4 regions of the Brumicola blandensis genome follow, and region 2 is predicted to be linked to each of the others. Evidence: predicted binding sites of a transcription regulator. Region 2 holds the regulator's gene; each other region holds the start of a gene.
The links. The regulator sigma-54, encoded in region 2, starts transcription at its own class of promoters, with help from an activator protein. The targets are predictions, from matches to a motif close to GTTGGCACGNNNNTNGNNT.

Region 1: a site for sigma-54 is predicted at 2,723-2,741, ahead of RM544_RS09505 (flagellar assembly protein FlgT). Genes of this name have one in related genera too.
Region 3: a site for sigma-54 is predicted at 1,862-1,880, ahead of RM544_RS00935 (PEP-CTERM sorting domain-containing protein). Genes of this name have one in related genera too.
Region 4: a site for sigma-54 is predicted at 3,384-3,402, ahead of fliE (flagellar hook-basal body complex protein FliE). Genes of this name have one in related genera too.

The regions. Positions count from the first base shown of each region.
Region 1 is NZ_JAVRIE010000003.1:239,714-244,788, reverse strand. It holds gene RM544_RS09520 (magnesium transporter) at 1-391, shown strand, start outside; gene RM544_RS09515 (bifunctional GNAT family N-acetyltransferase/carbon-nitrogen hydrolase family protein) at 410-1,984, opposite strand; gene RM544_RS09510 (LPP20 family lipoprotein) at 2,070-2,522, opposite strand; gene RM544_RS09505 (flagellar assembly protein FlgT) at 2,810-4,009, shown strand; tRNA gene RM544_RS09500 (tRNA-Arg) at 4,123-4,198, shown strand; partial or broken gene RM544_RS09495 (hypothetical protein) at 4,238-4,453, shown strand; gene RM544_RS09490 (PfkB family carbohydrate kinase) at 4,454-5,075, shown strand, end outside.
Region 2 is NZ_JAVRIE010000007.1:239,896-244,970, forward strand. It holds gene lptA (lipopolysaccharide transport periplasmic protein LptA) at 1-369, shown strand, start outside; gene lptB (LPS export ABC transporter ATP-binding protein) at 369-1,094, shown strand; gene RM544_RS16290 (RNA polymerase factor sigma-54) at 1,157-2,644, shown strand; gene hpf (ribosome hibernation promoting factor) at 2,669-2,956, shown strand; gene ptsN (PTS IIA-like nitrogen regulatory protein PtsN) at 2,973-3,416, shown strand; gene rapZ (RNase adapter RapZ) at 3,444-4,340, shown strand; gene RM544_RS16310 (HPr family phosphocarrier protein) at 4,337-4,609, shown strand; gene mgtE (magnesium transporter) at 4,754-5,075, shown strand, end outside.
Region 3 is NZ_JAVRIE010000001.1:213,325-218,399, reverse strand. It holds gene RM544_RS00945 (hypothetical protein) at 1-65, opposite strand, end outside; gene RM544_RS00940 (PEP-CTERM/exosortase system-associated acyltransferase) at 214-1,062, shown strand; gene RM544_RS00935 (PEP-CTERM sorting domain-containing protein) at 1,198-1,812, opposite strand; gene RM544_RS00930 (serine hydrolase domain-containing protein) at 2,487-3,998, shown strand; gene RM544_RS00925 (hypothetical protein) at 4,481-5,075, shown strand, end outside.
Region 4 is NZ_JAVRIE010000003.1:302,495-307,569, reverse strand. It holds gene fliH (flagellar assembly protein FliH) at 1-222, opposite strand, end outside; gene fliG (flagellar motor switch protein FliG) at 222-1,262, opposite strand; gene fliF (flagellar basal-body MS-ring/collar protein FliF) at 1,275-2,969, opposite strand; gene fliE (flagellar hook-basal body complex protein FliE) at 2,981-3,319, opposite strand; gene RM544_RS09790 (sigma-54-dependent transcriptional regulator) at 3,570-4,937, opposite strand; gene RM544_RS09785 (sensor histidine kinase) at 4,934-5,075, opposite strand, start outside.

The DNA of each region.
Region 1 (5,075 bases), on a different contig from region 2:
GCCAGTAGTTGCAAGTATGGGCGGAATAGCGGGCAGTCAAACACTCACCCTAATCGTTCGTGGCCTAGCGCTAGGGCAAGTCACTGACAGTAACCGCAAAGCGTTACTAGAAAAAGAATTGAAGGTAGGTTTGTTGAATGGTGTCATTTGGGCAACTGTGGTTGGTGCAATTGCTTACTTGTGGTTCGATAGTAGTTTACTTGGCATCGTGATTTCTATTGCCATTCTATTGAATATAGCAATGGCAGCATTAACCGGCGTGTTGCTACCTATCGTATTGAATAAGTTAAAGATAGACCCTGCGTTATCAGGGTCTGTCATTCTTACAACGGTAACCGACATCGTTGGCTTTGTGGCTTTCTTAGGGTTAGGTAGCTTGTTACTGCTCTAAGCTCGCCTTAATTAGCCGTTAAGACTTGCCACTGTCGTACGCATTTTTACCGATCCAATCGACTCGGTATAAATCGCGTCGACGGTCTAAATAATTGCGTACCGAGCCCTCATTTTTCAACTTCGTGAGCTTGTTATAATCTAAATCGACTATTAAGGTCATTTCAGTGTTAGGCGTGGTTTCCGACACAATTGCGTCATGTGGGAAAGCAAAATCCGAGGGCGAAAATACAGCCGTTTGTCCGTATTGAATATCAACGTTGTCTACTTTAGGCAAGTTACCCACACTACCAGCAATGGCAACGTAACATTCATTCTCTATCGCTCTAGCTTGCGCACAACGACGAACTCTCAGGTAACCATTCTTAGTGTCAGTCCAAAATGGCACAAACAACACCTGCATATCTTGCTCATTTAAAATACGCGCAAGCTCTGGGAACTCAACGTCGTAACAAATCAGCACACCTATTTTACCAAAATCAGTGTCGAACACCTTAAGCTCATCCCCGCCTTTCATGATCCAATCAGACTTTTCATGAGGTGTAGGATGCAGCTTCGACTGTGCTTCTAATGAGCCATCACGATGACAAACATAACTCACGTTATATAGCTCATCATCTTCAATGACAGGCACTGAACCAGCGATAATATTAATATTATAGGTGATCGCAAGCTTAGAAATGGCAGTGATGATTTCATCGGTGTAGGTCGCTAGATGCCAAATTGCATCAATTGAACTATCTGAGTCAGCTAAGCCCATTAGCGGCGCATTGAAAAACTCAGGAAACAATGCAACATCACACGAGTAATCAGATAAGGCATCGACGAAGTATTCTACTTGCTGAAGCAATTCACCAACATTTTCAAAGTAACGCATTTGCCATTGAACACATCCAATACGCGCTGACTCTTTAACACCATTAATAATAGATGGCTTCTCTGCATCGTAGTATATGTTGTGCCACTGCAATAACGTTGCATAGCCACGTGACGCTTTATCTTCCGGTAAATAGGCCTTTAAAATTTGCTTCACTTCGAAGCCATTAGAAATTTGAAAGGTCAGGATAGGATCGAAAATGTCCTTTGATTTAACTTTCTCAATATATTCGTATGGAGTTAGTTCGCTAGAATACTTTGAATAATTAGGAATGCGACCACCGGCCATAATAGACTGAAGGTTCAGGTTGCGACAAATCTCTTTGCGCGCCTCATACAAACGTCGGCCTAAACGCAAGCCTCGGTAGTCATTCGATACGAATATATCAACGCCATAAAGAACATCACCTTTGGGATCGTGCGTGGTTAAGTAAGCATCACCGGTAATTTGATCGTAAGTGTGCTTGTCACCAAATTTGTCATAGTCAACAATCACAGCAAATGCTGCGGCAACAACTTTACCCTTATCTTCTATGCATATTTGTCCATCGGGGAAGGTATTGAGTTGGGCTTGGTATTCGCGTAATTTCCAAGCGCCACCAACGTGTTGATACACGTCATCCATTAACTCTTTAATGTCGTCGAAATCGTCGAGCGTTAAATGGCGAAGTTCTAATAGGTGTTCACCCTCACCTGCATGACTCATGTCTTGACTCATAAAATCCCAAATTAGCTTATAGAAGCTCTTATGTTAGAGCAAATTGTGCTGAACTCAAGGTTTGTTAGAAGTCTGCTTGCTCAAATCAATAGTAAGTGACCTTTCGTATTTTTTTCGGCTTGGCTGTTGAAAGGTAGATGTCATAGACTCGTGACATGTCTAGCTCTAATTCCGTTGCGTATGTGTCTTCACCTACGGGGTAACTCTTTACAACACGAGCGCCTCGAATAACGCCTTCCACCGAGCTTTTTAACTGGTTGTTTGTCAGGATCAAATTTGCTAACTCTTGCTCACCGTCAACTTTTTGGCCATAAACTTGTTCCGCCAATTCGCGGTAGGCGTCAAGTTTTGATGCCTTTATCGCCATCAGTGTTTTGGTAGAATCATCCGACGCCAGTTGTGCATCTATTGGTGCATAACCCACAGCACTGAGCACAGGATAAGATTCAGGCTCAATCGTTTCCCATTCCACATGCTTGGTAAACATTGAGCTACAGCCCGACAAAGCGGCGACAGCGAAAAGCATCATCGCGCTCATTAGAAGCTGTTTTTTATTTGGTAAATAGTTCGTATACTCTTGCATGGTTGTTTCCTACTGCCTTGCTTTGTTGTTTTAGCAGAGTCTATCTAGTAGCTTTTCTTAATAGACGCTGTATTCATATGCTTCGTTATTGAGACACTAAGCAATAAGCGAACCAACTATTTCAGATTAAACCTTCAAATCCTCTAAATGTGCCTTATGGCATATAACTTGTATAGCCAAAGCAATAACACTGTTTTTTGACAGTATCAGTTTAGTCTTAGTTGTCTTGCAGAGACTCATAAATGCAATGCAACCTTGAACAGCATAACGTTGAGCACATTGATATGAAAACACCTTGGTACACTATTTTTGGGTTTGTTCTTTTGTCACTTAGTTTTAGCCACACAGCTAAGGCGGCCTGGTTCTCAGCCACTGGGCAAGCAGCTATTCTAAACGGTGATAAAGTGGCTGCTAGAGAACAGGCAACAGAAGAAGCAATTAAGCAAGCCTTATTGTTTGCTGGCGCATCTGTGCGAAGCGTACAACAAATGACGAACGGTCTACTGATGGATGATCATTTAGAGATTCGCTCTAGTGGTGAGGTAAATACGATTGAGTTTATTGAAGAGGTATATGAAGATGGCTATGTCACCGTATCTATTCGCGCAGATATCTTTTCACAAGAATCACAATGCAGCGCAGCCGATTATACCAAGCGTATTGCAACTACATATTTCCCTTTACGCTACGGTGCACAAGCGGCGGATGGCCAGCTACATACTTTCGGTGAAGCGGCAGCAATGAAGCTTCAGGAGACATTTGCGGCTATCACAACAAGTCTTACCGTCTCTGATGTAGAACCGTATATTCTAAATTGGCATACAACAAATCAAGCAATGCAGGCCGTCAGACTGGCAGAAAAAACGGATGTTCAGTATGTATTAGCAATTACCATTGATGACATTAGCGTAGAGCGCAATCAATCGAATGCGTTTACGTTTTGGAAGGGTGAACAAGCGGTGCGAAACCTTGCCTATAGCATCACGCTATTGAACGGTGCTTCAGGTGAAACCTTGATGAGTAAGCAATATCGACTATCAGAAGCTTGGGAGTTTGACCGGACCAAAACTGTCGACGTGCATTCAGATCAATTTTGGCGAAGTCGTTTCGGCCGTGCTGTTTTAGAGAGCATGCAGCAAGCAGCAGTCGACTTAGAAGAATTTGCCATGTGCGAGCCGACTATGGGTAGAATCTTGGCAGTAGCAAACAACCAACTACAAATTAACCTTGGTGAAAACCAACAAGTGAAAGCTGGAGACCAACTTACCTTATTTAGTGTAAAACAAATTCAGGACAACTTTGGTCAACAATATAAGCAGTTTGTGTTACACCCTACTCCTCTTGTTGTGACACAAGTATTTGCTGAAACAGCCACGGTCACTAGCCGAGACCGAAGCCTTTTAGGTAATATTCAAGCAAATGATTTTGTTGCTAGGCAATAATCGTCGATTGATTTGACGCTTCATTTATTCTGTAAGCTCAGCAGCACAATGTCGGTAAAACGCACCGACTTGTTTTGATTCATAAAGTAGCACAAAATAAGGCTTTGCCCCTCCACCCCTTAGTTTAACTGGATAAAACGAGGACCTCCTAAGTCTTTGATACAGGTTCAAGTCCTGTAGGGGTGGCCAGTTTTTGTTTATCGTAACCTATAACTTACTAAACAAGCCGATGTTATATTTGTCGGTTTGGGTAATATCGGTGTAAACTCCCCTCCAATCAACGACGACTTTATTGATGTAAATGTAGATGACGCAAAAGAACTCGTTAAACTAGGCGCAGTAGGCGAACTTATTGGCTGGGTCTATAACAAAAAACGTGAATTGCTCGACTGTGGCATAATTACCAATAAATATACAGCAGAGCATCTGCTAGAGATGAAGTAAATGACTGAACACACAAACAAACCGAAAGCTGCAGTATTTGGTGAAGCTCTATTTGACCTCATAGAACAAACTGAAGGCATTCTGCATTCTCATATTGGTGGCTCCCCTTTTAACGTAGCGCAAAGCTTTGCACGCCAAAACATAGATATCAGCTACTTATCGCCTATTTCAAACGATATTTACGGTACACGTTTAAAGCAGTTTGCCAGCAAAGAAGGCATTACGCTTCCTGAGAATAACCGTTCAGATTTACCTACTTCCTTAGCGTTAGTATACAAAGACGAGCAGGGTCAGCCTGACTATTGCCTTTATCGTAAACACATTGCCGATTTAGACATTGATGCAGCTACTTTGCAATCGGTCATCCCTGAAGATATCGAATTGTTTCATACTGGTTCGTTAGCACTTGTGCCGAGTATGGTAGACGTATTAGAGCCTTGCTTTACAGTATTAAAACAGCGTGAAGTCTGCGTCAGTATCGACATTAACATGCGAAAAGGTGTAGAGGCCGATAACGAAAGCTACGTAAAAGCGGTAACATCATTAGCGAACTACGCTGATATTATAAAAGTAAGTGATGAAGATTTACTTGCGCTCGGCTCAACAGTAGCGCCTCTTGATG
Region 2 (5,075 bases):
AAAATGGAAGTGATAGGCACCAATGGGGCTGGGCGTGAAATTTTTATTGCCACCGGCAAACCTGCTTCTTATATCCAACAATTGGCCGACGGCAGCATGGTCGAAGCCCGTGCGAATGAAATCAAATACATTAAAGCTGACCGCACCATTTCTTTGAAAGGCAATGCACAACTTCTGCAGAATGCCTTTACGATTGAAGGTGATTCAATTATTTTTGATATGCAAAAAGAACAGGTGCTGGCCAACACAAATGAGAAAAGTAACACGCCTACCGTGACAATTTTCAGTCCAGATACGATTCAGAAAACCAAAGACACCTTGAAAAATAAAGCAGAAGACGCAGATAAGAAGCAAGAGGACGATCAATAGTGAGTAAACTCGTTGCCAATCATCTCGCCAAGTCATACAAAGCTAGGCAAGTCGTTAGAGACGTCAGTATTGAGGTATCCACAGGCCAAATCGTTGGCTTGTTAGGCCCCAATGGCGCCGGTAAAACCACTACTTTTTACATGATCGTTGGGCTCGTACCTATCGATAAAGGTGAAATTTTCATTGATCAGCTAGATTTATCAATTCAGCCCATGCATGAGAGAGCAAGACACGGTATCGGTTATTTACCGCAAGAAGCTTCGATTTTCCGGAAACTAACGGTATATGAAAATCTAATGGCTATTTTGCAAACGAGAAAAGAACTCACAAAAGACCAGCGCGAGCAACAAGCCGATGATTTAATGGATGAATTTAATGTGAATCATATTCGAAACAATCTTGGGATGAGTTTGTCAGGCGGGGAGCGGCGTAGAGTCGAGATCGCGCGAGCTTTAGCAGCAAATCCTAAATTTATTTTGCTCGATGAACCCTTCGCCGGTGTTGACCCAATTTCTGTTAATGATATAAAGAAGATAATACAACAATTAAAAGAACGTGATATTGGTGTATTAATAACTGACCACAATGTTCGAGAAACCCTCGATGTTTGTGAACAAGCGTATATAGTAAGTCATGGCGAACTAATCGCCTCAGGCAGTGCTGAGGAAGTTCTCAGTAACCAAAAAGTGCGAGATGTTTATCTCGGTGAACAATTTGTCTTATAGGTATTCCGTATCATGTTTAGAATTCGGCACGTCTCGCCGTTAACATTAGGTCAAGGGCATCAATGAAGCCTTCATTGCAGTTAAAATTCAGTCAACAACTTACGATGACGCCTCAGTTGCAGCAGGCGATCAAGCTATTACAGTTATCTACGCTAGACCTGCAACAAGAAATCCAAGAAGCGCTTGACTCAAATCCCTTATTGGAAATTGATGAAAGTGAACACAATAATGACAAGCAGTCAGAAGAGAATAGTGCAAACGATAGAGAGCAAGCTGATTCTAGCGACCTCAATTCGGCAAATTCTGACAACATCGATAGTCATGACGCCTTAGAAAACAATCAACTCACTGATGATTTACCGATCGACAGTTCATGGGAAGAATACCTCAGTTCGTCTTCTGCACCAGCAACGATGACAGGTGGCTCAAGCCCCGACGACGACTACGTCTTTCAAGGTGAGACCTCAGAAAATATCCAAGACCACTTAATCTGGCAGATGGAATTAACGCCCTTCTCTGATATTGACCGTTCTATCGCTATCGCAATTATCGACAGTATCGACGAATCAGGCTATTTAACCGTCAGTTGCGAAGACATTTTGGATAGCTTACAAAACGAAGAGATTGAGCTTGATGAAGTGGAATGTGTTTTAAAACGCATTCAAATGTTTGACCCTATTGGCTCTGGGTCCCGCTCACCTCAAGAATGCTTGCTGGTGCAACTCAATCAGTTTGCTCCCGACACACCTTGGGTCGCTGAAACTAAACATTTGCTAAGCGAACACAGTGATTTACTAAGTAGTAAAGACTACCGCACTTTAATGCGTAAAACGAAGTTGAAAGAAGACCAACTGCGTGAAGTGATGCGTCTGCTACAAACACTCAATCCCCGTCCTGGGAGTGAGATAGCAACCAAAGAGCCGGAATATGTCATTCCAGATGTCACTGTGCTCAAGAAAAACGGTCGCTGGGTTGTTGAATTAAATAATGATTCACTGCCGCCATTAGTGGTTAATCAAGAGTATGCGGCCTTAAGTAAAAGTACAAAAAATTCGAACGATTCCCAATTTATTAAGTCTCATTTACAAGAGGCGAAATGGTTTATCAAAAGTTTAGAAAGCCGCAACGAAACACTCCTAAAGGTGTCTCATTGTATTGTGCAGCAACAAATGGGCTTTTTTGAACACGGCCCAGAAATGATGAAACCGATGGTACTAAATGACGTAGCTGAAATGGTGGATATGCACGAATCGACTATATCTCGAGTTACCACACAAAAGTATATGCACACGCCACGTGGCATTTATGAGTTAAAGTACTTTTTCTCTAGCCATGTTTCTACTGAGTCTGGAGGAGAGTGTTCATCTACTGCGATAAGAGCATTAATTAAGAAGTTAGTGGCTGCAGAGTTACCTAGCAAGCCATTAAGTGATAGCAAGATTGCGCAATTGTTAGCTGATCAAGGTATTCAAGTTGCACGGCGGACAATTGCGAAATATCGAGAGTCTCTCTCGATTCCCCCGTCGAACCAAAGAAAAAGTCTTTTATAAGACGACATTAGAGGACGTAACATTATGCAAATTAATCTAACAGGTCACCACGTAGATATTACAGATTCACTCAGAGCATATGTCGATACTAAGTTTGAGAAGTTAGAACGACACTTCGACCATATCAGCAACGTACACGTGGTGTTAAACGTCGAAAAGCTGAGCCAAAAAGCAGAAGCTACTGTGCATTTAAAGGGTGACGTTGTTCACGCAAATGCCGAGCATAATGACATGTATGCAGCCATTGATGGCCTTATCGATAAACTAGACAGACAGGTTATTAAACACAAGGAAAAACTAAAGCGACACTAGTTGCTTAAGAGTTAATATGATCATATCTGATATCATTTCTTTAGACCGCACTGAATGTGCGGTCGATTGTCACAGTAAAAAAAGAATTTTCGAAGTCATCAGCGAGATTGCGGCCAGAGAAAACCCATCATTAGCACTTGGCGATATACTCGCGAGTATAGTGAGCCGAGAAAAAATGGGCAGCACAGGTATTGGAAATGGCATTGCCATTCCTCATGGCCGTATCGACGGCATAGACGATATCGTAGCTGTTGTCGTCACGAGTGAAGAACCTATCGACTTTGACGCTATAGACGACAGACCCGTTGATATTTTCTTTGCACTATTAGTACCATCAGAGCAAACAGAAGAGCATCTTCAGACACTTTCTTCTATTGCACAAAAACTCAGTGATAAAGAAATCGTGAAAACGATTAGAAAAGCCACAAGTAAAGACCAAATAATCGCAGCGCTAGCATAACCAAAACCTAGAATAAGGGGCTCATCATTGAATCTAATCATCATTAGCGGACGCTCCGGTTCAGGCAAATCAATAGCATTGCGCGCCCTAGAAGACTTGGGCTACTACTGCGTAGACAATATTCCGGTCAGCTTACTCCCCACGCTAACGCATACCTTGGCCGATGAGAATGAAAAAGTAGCCGTTAGCATCGACGTACGAAACATTCCCAAAATGGCTAACGAAGTGTCTGAAATTGTCGACTTCTTACCAGATATTTGGGAAGTGACTATTTTATATCTGGATGCAAGTGACGATGTACTTATCAAACGCTATAGTGAGACGCGCCGCTTACATCCCTTGTTCAAACTGAACAAATCATTGTCGGAATCGATTGAGGCTGAGCGTGAAATCCTCGTGCCAGTATCAGAAAAAGCAGACTTGCATATCAATACCGATAATTTATCGCTACATGAGCTCTCTGAACTCATTAGAGAGCGCGTATTAGGGAAGAAGAGCACTAACCTCGTTATCGTCTTTGAGTCCTTTGGTTTTAAATACGGTATACCAAAAGATGCTGATTATGTGTTTGATGCCCGTTTTCTGCCCAACCCGCACTGGGAACCCGATCTTAAACCTCTGACTGGCTTAGATGGCCCTGTACAAGTATTCCTTGGCGGCCAACCTCTAGTGACCAAGTTCATTTGGCAAATCCAAAATCTTATTAGTACTTGGTTACCGCATTTAGAGCGTAATAATCGAAGTTACGTGACTGTTGCGATCGGCTGTACTGGTGGCCAACATCGCTCAGTTTTTGTGGCCGAGTCATTGTGTAGCAGTTTCCGTTCTAGCCACGGTGACGTGCAAGTGAGACACCGCGAGTTGAAAATCATTAAAGCGCTTGAAAATAAGCCTGAAGATGGCGACGAGGCTACTCGGCTATGACTCTTGAAAAACAACTTACCATCGTTAACAAGCTAGGTTTACACGCCAGAGCTGCAACACAGTTAGCCAAGCTTGCCAATCAGTTTGAATCCTCTATCACCCTTCATCAAGGCGATAAAGAAGCGTTTGCCAATAGTGTTTTAGCCTTGATGATGCTTGAAAGCAGTCAAGGCAAACAGGTTCTGCTGCGTTGCGATGGTCCAGACGCACAAGAAGCCATGGATGCTATCGCTAGCCTTATCGTAAACCGCTTTAACGAAGATGAATAAATTTCAATAAAATCAATAAGACAGATAACACTAATGAAAACTAGTGTTATACTTAGCGCATATTCGACCAAACTTAACATAGACAGTCCTGTATAGAGTGGCAACTCAGCCTCAATCTCTTTACAAAGACGACGAAAGGGTCTTATGGCGGAAACAGTAGAATCAAGCAACGTACAAAGTCAACTGGACTCGATTAGCCAATCACTAAGCGACGGTACCTTTGTGCAAGTCAGAAAACTACTGCATGATTTGCCATCCAGTGACGTTGCTTTACTACTTGAGTCCAGCCCCCTAAAAACGCGTAAAGAACTCTGGGAGCTATTAGACGCTGATTTTCATGGTGAAGTCCTCGAAGAATTATCAGAAGATGTCAGAAACGGTATTATCTCGAAGATGGTGCCATCAAGCGTTGTTGATGCGCTTGAAGACATGGATACCGATGACTTAGCTGAAACATTAAGTACCC
Region 3 (5,075 bases), on a different contig from region 2:
ATAACAAATTTGTAAAAAATCACTCTCATCGATTTATTTTCCTTTTTAACTTTCTCAACTAGCATATCTAAATCCCCCCGGATTACCACTATCAATTCCGCTATCACATCGTCTAGTAAAGTATAAAACAACATACGAGTTATGATGTGGGATACTGCCCTCGCATGGTGAACTTTGTAAAATACAAGCTGGATAATAAAGGTATTCTTTTACATGGCATCAACGCAAAAATCAGGCTTGCAGTTTTCTATCAATAATATTCAAGATTACATAATGAATAAGGGACTGCTTGGCGCTATCAGGAACTGGATAGCGATGCGCAAGCAGCGTAAAGAAGCTGAGGAAATTAGTTTTCATTTTTCTCAATTTCTCACTCCTGTCATTGCAAATAGTGACTTTAAACAAGATTTGTCGAGTAAATTAAGACATGACGTGTATTGCGAAGAGTTACATTATGAAGACTGCCGTGACGATGGCTTAGAAAGCGATGAGTTCGACGCTTACTCAAAGCATGCCCTAATTCAACATATAAAATCTCGTACCTATGCGGGCACTGTGCGTGTGATTTCACCTGAAAGTGACAAACAATTACTTCCCATCGAAAAGCACTGTCTTGATAGCGTATTAGATCACGAGTATTTACCTTCGAATTTCCCGCGTGAAGATATTTGTGAAATTTCTCGTCTGGCTGTGCCAAGTGCTTTTAGACGACGCGCGTCTGACAAATTTGTTGGCGCGGCAACCGGTACCATAAATGAATTCATCGACTCAGACAAAGAACTACGATGCTTCCCTTTCATCGCTGTAGGTTTGTATTTTAGTGCTGCGGCGCTATGCCTAAAGCTTGGTAAGAAGCATGCTTACATGATGATGGAACCCAAACTCGCCAAAAGCATGTCTTACGTTGGTATCAAGTTTGAACAAATAGGTCCTGTGATTGAATATCATGGGCAAAGAGCGCCCTACTACATTAACAGAGATATGTTGTTCGCCAATTTAAGTAAAGATTTCACATTCATGTTGGAGAACATTCGAAAAAGCCTGTATGCTCAAACCCTATAATGCGCCCAACGGACACACCTACTTACTGAATCAAAGGGGCAAGCACTGAAATAATCAACCCTAAATGAAAAAGCCCCAGTAAAAACTGAGGCTTTTAAATTGTCTCGACGTTATGTCGATATCTGATATGTTCGCTTAAGCGCGGCGACGCACAGAAATAAGACCCGCTAAGGCAATACCAAGAAGTGCAATGCTCGTTGGTGCAGAAACATCGTTAACCACAACCGCATCGATGAAGTTACCTACAGTTGCAGCAGTTGGGTTGACTGACGTCAGCATAAAATAAGTGTTAAAACCTGAACCGATAAACGAACTAGCAAATGTGCTCCACTCTCTTGTAGTGTGGTCAATGAACTCGAAATTGACTACGTGATCACGATTATTCAAATCACCAGTGAAAATTTCTAAGCGGAAAGATTCGTCGTTGTTAGAGCGCGCTCTGTAAGCAAGCGAATAGGCATATGTAGAGTTCGCTGTTGTTGCAAAAGTTTGATAAATTGAGAAGCTAGTGCCGTCATGTGGGTGCGCATTTAATTCGCCATGCTGATTACCTTCGTAAGAAGTCACGCCGTTAAAACCTGAACGCCAAACTTCGATATTGTCGCCTTGCCAGCCATTTGAATTATCAGATAAGTATGTCCAACCGCTTTGAATGCCTGGCGCCTCAAAACTGCCATTAGAGATAAGTGATGCATTTGCAGCAGAGCTTGCAATAAGTGCCAAAACTGCGATTACTGATTTAAATTTCATTGGAACTTCCCGTTTAAAATATTACTGACAAGATTGCCTAGCAGAGTAAAAGCAAATTATGGACCAAAACATTAACTCATTGATTTAAAACAATATTTAACGTATTAATATGGGCATTCAGCGCATATTGTAAATTTTTCTGACACCCCTCGACTTCAGTGAAATTGAGGTTTTGGATAATGTTCACGCTGAAGATTTTAGTCGCCACACGTAAAGCAAACAAGCGACCTCGACGGCATTTGTGGAGATAAACTGACTGATATTAAACAGGCACCAGTTGATCTGGACAACATTTGGCTTACTAACATTTTTTCAACGTCCGGTTTCTGCGCCGCCGGTAGGCGGCTCTAAAAACACACTAAATGAAAACGTTTATTGCAATAGCTCGATGAGCCGATGAGGCCTATGTTTAATCACATTTAACAGCAAAATAGTTTTCATTGTCGATGACGGCTAGCTGTGGAAAGCTTTTTACTAAATCATCGTAGTCGCTCTCACTCCTCTCTTTTAGTCGGTATGACGCTCTCAAGTGATGCTGCGATACGCTTATGCCTTTTTGTAGAAAGTATTGAGTAGTAAATAGCTTTTATTCTTCTTATACTCTCAACCGATGACATAGATAACTTTGAGGTTGGTAGTTGAATGATAAAAGAGATAACGGAAAGGGCAAACACATGATCAAGTACGTTATCCTTATATTATTCTTTAGTGGGTCGCTTAGTTCAGTCGCTGCCGATACAACGCACAATTCAGTAAACTCGGATATTAAACATCCCGAATATCAAAAAGTCTGGAACTGTTATACAGCGAGCGATGCGCAAGCGCGTAAAAAGCAAGTCACCGAAGGTATTCTGCCCTACATGGTGTTTGAAGGTGAAACTAAGCCTGTTAGTGTCGAAACGCGCATGAGCATGTCCAAAACTCCCGCTTTTTCTGTCGCGGTAATTCACCAAGGTAAGCTCGACTGGAGCGAAGCTTGGGGAAAATTACAAAACGATGGTAGCAATGCTGATTGTGGCAGCCTTTTTCAAGCAGGCTCTCTCGCCAAGCCATTTACGTTGCTCGCAGCGCTACGGATGAAAGCTGCAGGATTGGTTGATTTTGATCAGGATATCGAAACTTATTTTTCATCTTATCGTCTACCTGAGGGTCAGCAAAGCAAAGCTAATCCTATTACGCTGCGCAATTTGCTTTCACATACAGCTGGAATTGTGCGTGGTGGATATGCTGGCTACGCAAAGAGCGAGCAGATGCCGACAGACGAACAGATCGTGCGCGGTGAAGCACCGAGCAATTCGCGAAAAGTAGAAGTAGTTAATGAACCAGGCGCGTCGCTCGCTTACTCAGGTGGCGGATATACTTTAATTGAAATTGCCCTAAAGGATGAGCTGAATAAACCTTTTGAACTGATAATGCGCGATTGGCTGCTCGATCCGGTTGGCATGAAGCAAGCAGATTTCACTGTGCCTTTGCCAATATCTAGTCATCCTCATACCGCGCGCGGACATCAAATCGATGGTGGCATCGTTGCCGGAGGCTGGAACAACTATCCCGAGCAGGCCGCTGCGGGCCTGTGGGCAACGGCTAGGGACTTGGCCATGTTTTTGTTAGAGATGCATAAAGGCTATCATGGTAAAAGTAATGTATTCACTCAGGCCAGTATCGAAGAGATACTAGCGACTCCTATCGCTAACCATGCTTACGGTTTTAGGTTAATTAACGATGGTAACAATCAAGTTTTTATCACTCATTATGGCGGCACTGTGGGATACAGGGCTGGGATTACTATGAACTTGAGAACCGGCAATGGTGCAGTGTTTCTGGCGAATTCGGATAATGGAGCAAACCTTGGTGAAGAATTTTTCAGCGCAGTCTCCCGAGCCTATGAATGGCCGGTGTTTCGAGAGAAAGTCATTAAGCGCGTTAAGCTATCCCCTGAAGTTTTGCAATCACTCACAGGAACTTATATTTTCCCGGCACAGGGCTGGAAAGTGTCGGTGGTGAACCAACAAGACTCTTTAAGATTTGTATTTCCGGCAGGTAATCGCCTTCCCCTTACTATGATTCCGATCCAAGGCAGTGAGTATCAGTTTGCTCACGAAACCGGTGTTATCGCTCGCTTTTTTGACGAAGGAAACGATTTAAAGATTCATTTATTCGGACAAACTGGGAAACGACAGCAGTAGATGAGTTTGGGTGTTGTATATGACACGAGGCGAATGTTAGCGCTGGTTCAATGGTATTACTTGCAATAAACACATAACGATAATAAGTCGATCGTTCAACCGAGTTGATTGCAGGTGAAAGCTTCCTTTCTGGAAATTTGTTAGCTAGGTACGCATTGTGCCAATCCACAACATTGATAAGGTCATTTATGAATGGCGGTTGCCATCCAATTGCACACATTCGTGCGGTAATCGTGACTGTGAAGTTTGTGCCAAAAGCGGACAGTGATAAATACCCTTGCATAATTCACTTATTTAATCTGCATAATCCACACCTGATGACACTTGTCTATCGTTGCAAAACAGAATCACATCTACACCTTCTCAAACAAATACATTGTCGACAATTATCAATTTAAAAAGTATTTTAATTGATATATATTCGATTTACCCCTATTATTGTCGACAATAAGGCGTGTGACGATAAAATAGGTAAGATTAATTTGGATTCATATAATATTTTCGGAACGATCAATACGATTTTTATTATTGTTAGTTTGTATGGTGTGTTTTCTCAATTGAGAACGATATGGAAGAGAAAAGAGTCTGGTATTGAAAGCGAAAGGCCAACTGCACTTTTATCATTAAACCAATTTACAGTTAGCTACTTGGCATATTTGTCGTTTTTTATATACGGATATTCAATAGAACCGTTTAATCACTATATAGTCTGGCCGAGATTACTTGCTTCGCTATTAGTAGCGTTTATTTTGTTTGAAATTTGGCAAGACCGAAAATCTAACCACTCTAAAAGCTCCTTTAGCTTAGCCTGTGCAACTTTGCTGATTGCTATCGCAGGATTATTTATCGGTGAAACAATAATCGATCAAGGAAAATATATTTCTACAACTATCATTGTTTTAGTAACAATCTTGATAGCTCAAGGTTATTACCACCAAATAAAGCTAATTATTAATTCAGGTAGCACAGGTGCTGTCGATTTAAAGATGAGTCAATTCATCTTTATGATGGATATTTCGACTATAGCTTTTGCTTTAAGTATGGGGCTAAGCATAGGATGGCCATTGCTAGTGTTGG
Region 4 (5,075 bases), on a different contig from region 2:
TTGACGAATAGCTTCAATATCTTGGGCGGTTAAGGGTTTTACTTCTTCTTCAATTTCTGGCGGTTCATATTTCCATTCGCGGCTTCGATTTAAAGCATTTGTTTCTGTGCTTTTAACTCTGGGATCAACCGTAGGTAAATCCCAGGCTTGTGCATCGTCTTGCATTGCTTGACTCAAAGGTCGATAGGATTGAGTGCTCCCTTTACTACTAGAAATAGTCATTAAACGAACTCTTCACCACCGCCACCACCGAGCATCACTTCACCAGCATCAGCTAAGCGTCGTGCAATGGAGAGAATTTCTTTTTGAGCTGTTTCGACTTCACTCAGGCGAACAGGACCCATGGCTTCAAGATCATCCAAAAGCATCTCAGCGGCTCGTTTAGACATGTTGCCAGTAATTTTGTTACGTAACTCTTCATCAGCGCCTTTGATTGCTTTCATTAAGCTTTCTTGCTGTGTTTCACGCAAGATAGCCTGAATACCGCGGTCATCAACATCAATGAGGTTGTCGAACACGAACATCAGATCTTGAATCTGCTGACTCATTTCTTCGTCCTGCTCTCTAATCGCATCCATCAACTGACCTTCAATGTTGGTATCGAGGTAGTTCATAATATTTGCAGCTGACTTCAAGCCGCCCATTTTGGCTGCTTGTGCACCGGCTTGACCGGCAAATTGTTTTTCCATGATCTCATTCAACTCTTGTAGTGCCGCCGGTTGTACTTCTTCCAAGTTGGCAACACGCATTAATAGGTCTAAACGTACTTTCTCAGGGAACTGCGCTAATATCTCGGCTGACTGTTCAGGCTCTAAATATGACATCACGATTGTTTGAATTTGAGGATGCTCATTTCGGATGATCGTAGCGACTTGTTTCGAGTCCATCCATTTTAGAGACTCAAGGCCTTTCGCTCCGCTACCTGTCATAATTTGATCAAGTAGATGCGCGGCCTTATCTTCGCCTAGTGCGGAAATCAATGCACGTTTTACGAAGTCTTGGCTCTTGAAGCCAATAGTCGAGTAATTCTGAATTTCATCAATAAAGTGCGTATGCACTGCAGTAATCTTGTCCTGCGTCATATCGTCCATCGCTGCCATTGCTGCACCGAGTACTTGGACCTGCTTGGGTTCCATGAACTTTAAAATTTGGGCAGCATCTTCTTCAGATAAACTTAACAATAGAATGGATGCTTTTTCAACGCCGTCTAATTTGTTGACGTCGTAGAGCGGTTTTTCTTCTTCAATTTGATCATCAGCCATCTTTTCTATTCCTTATTCGTCTTGTAACAACCAACCGCGCACTACTTGCGCTGATAATTCAGGCTCGTTCGCAACTAAGGCTCGTACTGCTTTCAGTACATCTTCATCTTTACGCAGGTTTGGCAGCATCAATGAACCATCTGCAGCAAAACCGACTTGTGTTTCGTCGAATTCATCGCTTAGCATCGCGATAGGATCATCACCTAAGTCTAGATCAGATTCATCAAATTCGTCATCAGCAATATTATTCTCTGGGAAGATAAGTTTCATCAACATTGGGCGAACCACAAAGAAGATGAGAACAATAATGACTAAGGCACCCAATACTAACTTTAAGATTGGCATAAAGCGCTCTTGTTCCCACAGTGGCTTTTCTTCAATCGCACCCAAATCAATTCGATTGAATGGAATGCTAACCACCTCTAAAGAGTCTCCGCGAGTCACATCAAAACCAATACCGCCTTGCAACAAGCGACGAATATTTAACAGTTCCTCTTGGCTTTTAGGTGTCATTGATACGGTACCATCCTCAGCTGTAGCTGAAGTATAGTCCACAGCCACAGAAACACTAAGGCGACGAATTACACCGCTTTGCTTTTTAGTGTGGCTGATCGTTGTATCTAATTCGTAGTTACGGGTTGATTCTTTACTGTTACTTCCTGGGACAGGAGCACCGTTAGCACCACCACCCGCATTTTCTGGGATGTTGGCATCTAATGGCGGTTGATTCGAGAGAGCCCCGGGAATGCCCGCAATTACGTTGCCAACATTGTTTTGTTCTGAAATCATTTCGCTGCGCACAGCCGGCAAGTCTGGATTATAGCGACGTTGAGTTTGCTCAGTCGCAGTAAAGTCCATGGTAACGTCGGCTTGTGCTGTATAATTACCCAAACCTAATACAGGGATCAGAATAGAATCTATCTTTTCCATGTATTCTGATTCACGTTTTTTCTCTAACTCATATTCTTTTCTGGCAGCCGATGCACCTGCATCTTGTGATCCCGAATTCAATAAACGCCCATTGTTATCGGTGACGGTGACTCTACTAGGCTCCATGCCTTGCACAGCGCTGGCCACAATATCAACAATAGAGTCAACTTCTTCTCCCGAAATCACATTGCCACGGCGAGCGGTTACCACAACCGTTGCGCTTGCCTTTTTCTCTCTGCGGGCAAACACGTTCTCTTTGGGTAAAGCAAGCAACACTCTGGCTCTACCGATACCATTCATGTCTTCAATTGTACGTGCAATCTGTTGTTCGCGAGCATGCTTCAAACGCTCCATTTCAACGCGCTGACTCACACCAAAGCCCATATCTTGCATGATAATATCAGTGCCTTGGGACGCTTCATTACTAATACCGTTGCGCGCCATGCCGAACTTCACATCTTTAAATTGTGACTCAACGACATAAACTGTATTGCCTTCTAGCTTGTACTGAATTTCGTTTTGGTCGAGATAATCAAGCGTTTCAATCAGCTCTTGAGTAGGCATTTGAGCCAAAGGACGGTAAGTCGGCTCTTTTGACCACAAAAACACGAAAAAGGCGATGGCGATACAAATCACTAAGGTAACAACCAAGGTAATTTGTCTAACCATCTCAGTAGTACCCAACTGGTCTACCAAACTGGGTTTTGACTCTACTGCATCATCTCCGTTATCAAGATTATCGGATAGTGCGAGTTCTGTACTTGCTGCTTCAGCCACGACTTAGTTCCTTAAACCGGCATATTCATAATAGTTTTGTAGGCTTCAAGTACTTTGTTACGTACTTGCATGGTTGCTTCAAAAGCAATACCCGCCTTTTCTTTGGCAATCATGACATCAGCTAGACTGAGGTCGGGGTTGCCCATATCAAATGACTTTTGCATTTCACGAGAGGTCGCCTGCATATCGTTCACATTGTTTACTGCTTGACTCAACATATCTGAGAATTGCGCACCTGAAGTATTTCCCAAGCCCGCTGGCATACCAGATTGAATAGGTGACTGAATAGGTTTGATATCACCCATCATTGCCTGCATTTCCTGATAAATTGAGTTTGCTTTAATGTCCATCACAATGCCTCTTGTGTCATTATTTTGAATTTCTGCGGCCTAATACCGACGATTGATGTGGATTTTGCAATAACAGTGCCAACTTCATGAACTAGCTTGTAGCGCAATACAGGCAAGGCTTTAGTGATATATTTGGGATAAGAAAGTGAGTGACAAAAAAATGCCGCTAAAGGCTAGCGGCATAATAGGGATGACATCCTGTCTTTACTGCTTACAAACAAGCATTGGGAAATCGTACTTAAAAATAGACTTAGTTCGGAACCTCAATACCAGAATCACGCATTCTTGCTAACTTATAGCGCAACGTTCTTGGGCTTATACCCAACTTCTCTGCAACGTCTTTACGCTTGCCATTAAAAGCTTGTAAAGCGTCCAGAATGATCTGATGTTCTTGATATCGAAGTTCTGACCCTAATAAATTGTTATCGACAGCGTCGGTATTTTCTTCAGTCTCAGCATTAAAATGTGTACTTGTGGTACGTTCTACGTTGTTCGTCGCTTCAATCATCAAGTCGTCGCTATCTATATTGCCCTCTTCAGACAAAATTAATGCGCGTTGAATAACGTTTTCTAGCTCACGAACATTGCCCGGCCACGTATGCTGCATCAGCTTATGTTGGGCCGCCATAGTAATATCGGGCACCACGATGCCTTGCGCAGAAGCATGACGCTGAATCATATGTTTCGCCAATGGGATGATATCGCCAATACGCTGACTGAGTGGCTGCCAAGTGATAGGGAACACATTCAATCGATAGTATAAATCTTCTCTAAACTTCCCTTCATCTACTGCAAGTTTTAGATCGCGATTACTCGTCGCTATTACTCTCACATTTAAGGAAATCGTTTTTCTACCGCCTAAGCGCTCAACTTCGCGCTCTTGTAGAACTCGCAGTAATTTAGCTTGTAAAGCTAAGTCCATCTCAGTAATTTCATCTAACAACAAGGTGCCTTCTTGCGCCTGTTCGAACTTACCAGGACAAGCTTGAACCGCACCTGTAAACGCACCTTTTTCATAGCCAAACAGCGTGGCTTCTAGCATGTTTTCTGGAATTGCAGCACAATTGATGGCAACAAATGGAGATGAATTACGACGACTTTGATCATGGATGTAGCGCGATAACACTTCTTTACCTGAACCACTTGGTCCTAGCACCATCACAGTGGCATCGGATTTGGCGACTTTGCGCGCCAGCTCTAGCATACGAATACTTGATGGATCTGCCACAATCGGTGTTGTGGATTCAACTTTCTGTGCCGGCGCATAACGCCCAACTAAGTTCAATAATACTTCAGGAGCGAATGGTTTCGATAAGTAATCGGTTGCACCATCGCGCATTGCCTGAATTGCATCGTCAATATTTGCAAATGCAGTCATCAACAACATGGGTAATTTAGGGTATTTTGCTTTCACACTCTTTAACAACGACAGGCCGCTCATGCCACCCATCTGAATATCGCTCACCACCAAATCAAACGACGCACTGCCCAGTTTGACCATCGCATTTTCAGCTGAATCAACCGGTGTGACCTGATAACCTCCAAGCATGAGTGTATCAACTAGGGCTTCTCTCAAGCCATGGTCGTCTTCAACAATGAGAATTTTGGTTTTACTCATATCGCGGCTCCATATTCAATTTTCTTGGTTTGAGGGGTGATTGTTACGGCTTTGCTCGCACTGCTTAAACAAGGAAGCATGAGGGTAAAACAAGCGCCTTTGTGTTGATTATTTTCAGCTCTGATAAAACCTTTGTGA